2 regions of the Pseudomonas sp. NY11955 genome follow, and region 2 is predicted to be linked to the other one. Evidence: predicted binding sites of a transcription regulator. Region 2 holds the regulator's gene; the other holds the start of a gene.

Region 1 (3,408 bases), on a different contig from region 2:
CATAGGCGCCACGAACCTGCCAGTACTGCGCCTCGGGCAGGGCCGGTACCGGCCCCATGACCATGGGGTCGTCGAACATCTGGAAGGCGCCGGCAAACCCGGCGGTGCGCAAGCTGTGGGCGATGTCGTTGCCGCAGCGCCAGTGCTGCACGGCGGCTTCGTCATCGGCGACGAACCTGGGGTGGCGTGCGGCAAAGGCCACGGCATCGGCATGTGCCTTGAGCTTTGGCCAACTGGCAAAGCCGGCTTCGCGGGCCACCAGCCATTGGGTATCGGCAAGCCGGTAGTCCGGGCCGGGCAGGCCAAGCGTGCGCAATTGCTCGCGGGCGTCGTCGGCCTGGTGATCGTTCAGGGCGCTCAGCAGGCGCTTGGCGCGTTTGCGCAAGGCGGGCAGGTCGAGCAGGCCGTGGTGACGGGATGCATTGATGGCGGGCATGCCAACTCCTTTGGGGCTCGGTCCGCCGACAAGCCGGGAGCTGGTATGGGAATGTGATGATGCATGGCTCGGGCAACCCCTTCGCGCGGACCGCAGGCGCAGCCAGCGCCCAGGCCCCGACTTTAACGGTGCGGCGCCCCGGGATGCAAACGATAGTTTTCCCATGGCTGGCCGCGCGCCTTATAGTGGCGGGCTTTTCTCGGTAGAAGTCAAAGGAGTGGCTGACATGCGCGTACGTACCCTGCTGGCGGCAATCGGGGCCAGCTTGTCGCTGTCTTCGGCATTGGCCGCACCCGGCCAGCCAGCGCCTGCGCTAAGCGAACGCATTTCGGTGCAGGTCGAAGGCGCCGGGCCGGACGTTATCCTGATCCCGGGCCTGGCCTCATCGCGTGAGGTATGGGCGGGGCTCGCCAGCACGCTGCGCGAGCAGCACCGCCTGCATCTGGTGCAGCTTTCCGGTTTTGCCGGTTCGCCTGCCGTGCCCGCCGTGGACGGGCGCGTGGCCGCGCCCGTGGCCGAGGCCATTGCAGACTATATCCGCAGCCAGCACCTGAAGGCGCCGGCCATCATCGGCCATTCGCTGGGTGGCGAGGTCGCGCTGATGCTTGGCGCTCGTCATCCCGAACGGGTCGGGCGGCTGATGGTTGTCGATGCGCTGCCGTTCTACACGTTATTGATCGACCCGGCGGCAAACGCCGAAACGGCTGCACCGCAGGCTGCTGCATTTCGCGATGCGCTGCTGGCGGCCCCGGCAGCGCAGGCACAAGCAATGCAGCGCACAGCCATCGACCGGCTGGCCAAGTCTGCCGAGGCCAGGCCGGCGTTGGTCGAGGCGGCGCTGCGTTCGGACCGGCAGACGGTTGCCGATGCCACGTATGAATTGATGACCACCGATCTGCGTTCGGAGCTTGGCGGTATTCGGGCACCGGTAGAAGTCGTTTACGCCTATGACCCCTTGTATGGCATACCCGCAGCCCGCGTCGATGCAACCTTCACCAACGCCTATGCCGGTACGCCGGGTATCCGCTTCAAGCGTATCGATGGCAGCTTCCATTTCATCATGCTGGACCAACCACAAGCATTCGCCGAGGCGGTAGCCGACTTCCTGAACCGCTGAGGTTGGCTGCGCAACATCTGTTCGGTTACCGCCCATAACCGCATCCCGGCGCCTCAAGCCTGCGCCAGCACCTCCGATAGCAGCACACCCACCGTCGAATCATCGACCAGAAGTGGTGCCAACAAGGAGTACTGCCCGCATGCTTGCCAACCTCAAGATCCGCACCGGAATGTTCTGGGTGTTGTCGCTGTTCAGCCTGACCCTGCTGTTTTCCACTGCCAGTGCCTGGTGGGCAGCCGTGGGTAGCGACCAGCAGATCACGGAACTGGACCAGACGGCTCACCAGTCGGACCGGTTGAACAATGCGTTGCTGATGGCGATTCGTGCCAGCGCCAATGTGTCTTCGGGTTTCATCGAGCAGCTGGGTGGCCATGACGAAAGTGCGAGCAAACGCATGGCGCTGTCGGTTGAGCTGAACGACAAGAGCCAGGCGCTGGTCGACGCGTTTGTCGAAAACGCCCGCGAGCCAGCGCTTCGCACCTTGGCGACCGAGCTGCAGGCTACCTTTGCCGACTACGCCAAGGCAGTGGCAGGGCAGCGCGATGCAACCCGCCAGCGCTCGCTGGAGCAGTACTTCAAGGTCAACAGCGACGCCGGCAATGCCATGGGCCGGCTACAAGCGCTGCGTCAGCAGCTGGTTGGCGCATTGAGCGAACGTGGTCAGCAGATCATGCTCGAGTCCGACCGGCGCTTGGCCCGGGCGCAACTGCTGAGCCTGGGGCTGCTGGCGGTGACCTTGGTGCTGGCGGCGCTGTGCTGGGCCTTCATTGCCCAGCGTGTGCTGCACCCGCTGCGTGAGGCTGGCCGGCATTTCCAGCGCATTGCCGGTGGTGACTTGAGCGTGTCGGTGCAAGGGCAGGGCAGCAACGAAATCGGCCAGCTGTTCCACGAGCTGCAGCGCATGCAGCAGAGCCAGCGCGACACCCTTGGGCAGATCAACGGCTGTGCCCGGCAGTTGGACGCAGCCGCCACGGCGTTGAACGCGGTCACCGAGCAAAGCGCCAACAACCTGCGCCAGCAGGGGCAGGAGCTGGAGCAGGCCGCCACCGCCGTGACCGAAATGACCACGGCCGTGGAGGAGGTTGCGCGCAATGCCATCACCACCTCGCAGACCACCAGTGAATCCAACCAGTTGGCCGCGCAAAGCCGCCGGCAAGTCAGCGACAACATCGACGGCACCGAAGCCATGACCCGCGAGATCCAGACCAGCAGCGCGCACCTGCAGCAGTTGGTCGGGCAGGTGCGGGATATCGGCAAGGTACTGGAAGTGATCCGCTCGGTGTCCGAGCAAACCAACCTGCTGGCGCTCAATGCTGCCATCGAGGCCGCCCGCGCCGGTGAGGCTGGACGCGGCTTTGCGGTGGTGGCGGACGAAGTGCGCACGCTGGCCTACCGTACGCAACAATCGACCCAGGAAATCGAGCAGATGATCGGCCGCGTGCAAGCAGGGACCGAAGCGGCGGTGGCTTCGATGCAGGCCAGTACCAGTCGCGCTCAATCGACACTGGATGTGACCCTGGCCTCAGGGCAGGTGCTGGAAGGCATCTACAGTGCGATCGGCGAAATCAACGAGCGCAATCTGGTCATTGCCAGTGCGGCCGAAGAACAGGCCCAGGTGGCGCGAGAAGTGGACCGCAACCTGCTGAACATCCGCGAGCTGTCCAACCATTCGGCGACGGGCGCCCAGCAAACCAGCGAGGCGAGCAAGGCGCTGTCGGGGCTGGTGGGGGAGATGACGGCGTTGGTAGGGCGGTTCAACGTGTGAAATACCACCACATGGCAATGAACATTAAAACAAGGTGAAACTTATTTAAACTTTCCCTGGCGGGTTGACTTCGATACTACCCTTGAATAA
Region 2 (3,408 bases):
CGCCCCACCCGGTTCGGCCAGGCGCGACAACGCCGCCAGCAGCTCGGGGGTGGCCGGGGTCACTTCGGCGCGCTCGCGCACCTGCCCAAACATGCTGTTGACCGTATCCAGTGCCTCGAGCACTACGTCCATCAGTTCCGCGTCGACCCGGCGCTCACCTTTGCGCAGGACGTCGAACACGTTCTCGGCGATATGGCAGCACTCCACCAGCTCGTTCAGCTGAAGGAAGCCGGCGCCCCCTTTTACAGTGTGGAAACCGCGAAAGATCGCATTGAGCAGGTCGGCATCGTCGGGCCGGCTTTCCAGCTCGACCAGTTGCTCGGACAGTTGCTCAAGAATTTCGCCGGCTTCTACCAGGAAATCCTGGAGGATTTCTTCATCGGCGCCGAAGCTCATCAAACGTGCTCCTTAAAAACCCAGGCTGGACAGCAGATCATCGACATCGTCCTGACCGGACACGACGTCTTCACGCTTATCGGCATGAATCTGCGGACCTTCACCCCGAGTCGGATGTTTTTCTCGATCTTTTTCTGCGCGCAATTGATCGTGGTCATGCTGAATGCCCGCAAAACGGTCGACCTGGCTAGCCATCAGCACCAGTTTCAGCAGGTTGCTTTCCACTTCGGTCACCAGGCTGGTAACGCGCTTGATCACCTGGCCGGTCAGGTCCTGATAGTCCTGGGCCAGCAAAATGTCATTGAGGTGGCCGGCGACCTTGCGGTTACCTTCAGCGCTGTGCGTCAGGAAACTGTCGACACGCTTGACCAGATCACGGAATTCCGGCGCAGCCACTTCGCGGCGCATGAAACGCTGCCAATCGGTACTCAAGGCCTTGGCCTCGCTGGCCAGGTCGTTGAGCACCGGGGTGCTTTCCTCGACCAGGTCCATGGTGCGGTTGGCCGCGCCTTCGGTCAGCTTGACCACATACGACAGGCGCTCGGTGGCGTCGGTAATCTGCGACACCTCTTCGGCTTGCGGTATGGTCGGGTCGATCTGGAAGCTGACGATGGCGCTGTGCAGCTCACGGGTCAGCTTGCCGACTTCCTGGTACAGGCCGCGGTCGCGGGTCTGGTTCAGCTCGTGAATCAGCTGCACCGCCTCGCCGAAACGGCCCCGCTCCAGGCTTTCGACCAACTCCTGGGCATGCTTCTTCAGGGTCGATTCGAACTCGCCCAAAGACGTTTGTGATGAATCCATGGCGCGCCCCCTGACGTGACTCAGCCGTTGACGCGTTCGAAGATCTTCTCGATCTTTTCTTTGAGCACCTGAGCGGTGAACGGCTTGACCACGTAACCATTGACGCCGGCCTGGGCCGCTTCGATGATCTGGTCACGCTTGGCTTCAGCGGTCACCATCAGTACCGGCATGCTTTTCAACTTGTCGCTGGCACGCACTTTACGCAGCAGGTCGATGCCGGACATGCCCGGCATGTTCCAGTCGGTCACCAGGAAATCGTAGTGGCCGTTTTCCAGCATCGGCAGCGCCGTGGTGCCGTCATCGGCTTCGTCGGTGTTGGTGAAGCCCAGGTCACGCAACAGGTTCTTGATGATCCGCCGCATCGTCGAAAAGTCGTCAACGATGAGGATTTTCATGTTCTTGTCCAATTAGACCTCCAAGCAGTCTCAAACGCGCTCGGCCTACCGAGCACGCACTCATTCAATTCGGTACAACGTGGAAAACGACTGCAACGACAGCGGGCTCAACGCGCCCGCCATTCCCCCAGGCGGCTGCGCAGACGCGCGGCACACTGGCTGTGCAACTGGCTGACCCGCGACTCGCTGACACCCAGCACCTCACCGATTTCCTTGAGGTTCAGCTCTTCGTCGTAGTACAGCGCCAGCACCAGGCGCTCGCGCTCCGGCAGGTTGGCGATCGCCTCGGTCAAGGCAACCTGGAAGCGCTCGTCTTCCAGGCCACGCGCAGGTTCGACATGGCCACTGGCGCCATCCTCATGCAGCCCTTCGTGCTCGCCGTCCTGCAACAGGTCGTCGAAGCTGAACAGGCGGCTGCCCAGGGTATCGTTCAAGATCCCGTAGTAATCATCGAGACTCAATTGGAGTTCGGCAGCAACTTCATGATCTTTAGCGTCGCGGCCCGTTCTGGCTTCAACCGCACGCATCGCGTCACTGACCATACGGGTGTTGCGGTGGACCGAACGCGGCGCCCAATCGCCTTTGCGCACCTCGTCCAGCATGGCCCCGCGGATACGGATGCCGGCGTAGGTTTCAAAGCTGGCGCCCTTGCTGGCGTCGTACTTGTTGGCCACTTCCAGCAGGCCGATCATGCCGGCCTGGATCAAGTCCTCGACCTGCACGTTGGCCGGCAAGCGCGCCAGCAAGTGGTAAGCAATGCGCTTGACCAGCGGGGCGTAGCGTTCGATCAGCTCATACTGGGCGTCTTTCGCCGCCCGGCTGTACATCTTGAAGCCGCTGGCGTTCATAGCACGGGTCCCGCGCTGGTGGGTTGCACCAAGCGCTCGACGAAGAACTCCAGGTGGCCGCGCGGATTGGCCGGCAGCGGCCAGCTGTCGACCTTCTGCGCAATCGCCTTGAAGGCCAGCGCACACTTGGAGCGAGGGAAGGCTTCGTAGACAGCGCGCTGCTTCTGCACCGCCTTGCGCACGCACTCGTCGTACGGCACGGCGCCCACGTACTGCAGGGCAACGTCAAGGAAGCGGTCGGTGACCTTGGTCAGCTTGGCGAACAGGTTGCGCCCTTCTTGCGGGCTCTGCGCCATGTTGGCCAACACGCGGAAACGATTCATGCCGTAATCGCGGTTGAGCAGCTTGATCAGGGCGTAGGCGTCGGTGATCGAGGTAGGCTCGTCACACACCACCAGCAGCACTTCCTGGGCGGCGCGAACGAAGCTGACCACCGAGTCACCGATACCCGCAGCGGTATCGATCACCAGCACATCGAGGTTGTCGCCGATTTCGCTGAACGCCTGGATCAGCCCGGCATGCTGGGCCGGGGCCAGGTGCACCATGCTCTGGGTGCCCGAGGCCGCCGGCACGATGCGCACACCGCCGGGCCCCTGCAGCATCACGTCACGCAGCTCGCAGCGCCCTTCGATGACATCGGCCAGGGTGCGTTTGGGCGTAAGGCCCAGCAACACGTCGACATTGGCCAGGCCCAGGTCGGCGTCCAGCAGCATGACCCTGCGGCCAAGCTCGGCCAGCGCCAGGGACAAGTTCACTGAAACGTTAGTCTTGCCGACGCCACCTTTGCCACCGGTCACGGCGATCACCTGTACGGGATGCATGCTACCCATGTCTGTTCTTTACCTTGTCTCGCTGGGACTCAGGCCACACGTAGGGCAATTCTGCGTGCCCCTTGGCATAGCTACTTTGCACACGCTTCATGCTCAACCCGCTCGCCGTGGGTTGTGATAGAGATCAGCGAACATGTC

What was found. The regulator FliA, encoded in region 2, starts transcription of late flagellar genes. The targets are predictions, from matches to a motif close to CTAAAGTTTNNNNNNNNNNNGCCGNTAA.
Region 1: the regulator FliA is predicted to act here: its motif matches at 1,606-1,633, upstream of ACNFBR_RS08305 (methyl-accepting chemotaxis protein).

What each region holds. Positions count from the first base shown of each region.
Region 1 covers NZ_JBLUPS010000003.1:528,109-531,516, forward strand. Annotated here, with positions in the region: gene ACNFBR_RS08295 (DUF1835 domain-containing protein) at 1-436, opposite strand, end outside; gene ACNFBR_RS08300 (alpha/beta fold hydrolase) at 663-1,553, shown strand; gene ACNFBR_RS08305 (methyl-accepting chemotaxis protein) at 1,693-3,318, shown strand.
Region 2 covers NZ_JBLUPS010000015.1:91,246-94,653, reverse strand. Annotated here, with positions in the region: gene ACNFBR_RS23785 (chemotaxis protein CheA) at 1-396, opposite strand, end outside; gene ACNFBR_RS23780 (protein phosphatase CheZ) at 409-1,197, opposite strand; gene ACNFBR_RS23775 (chemotaxis response regulator CheY) at 1,218-1,592, opposite strand; gene fliA (RNA polymerase sigma factor FliA) at 1,700-2,440, opposite strand; gene fleN (flagellar synthesis regulator FleN) at 2,437-3,270, opposite strand; gene flhF (flagellar biosynthesis protein FlhF) at 3,364-3,408, opposite strand, start outside.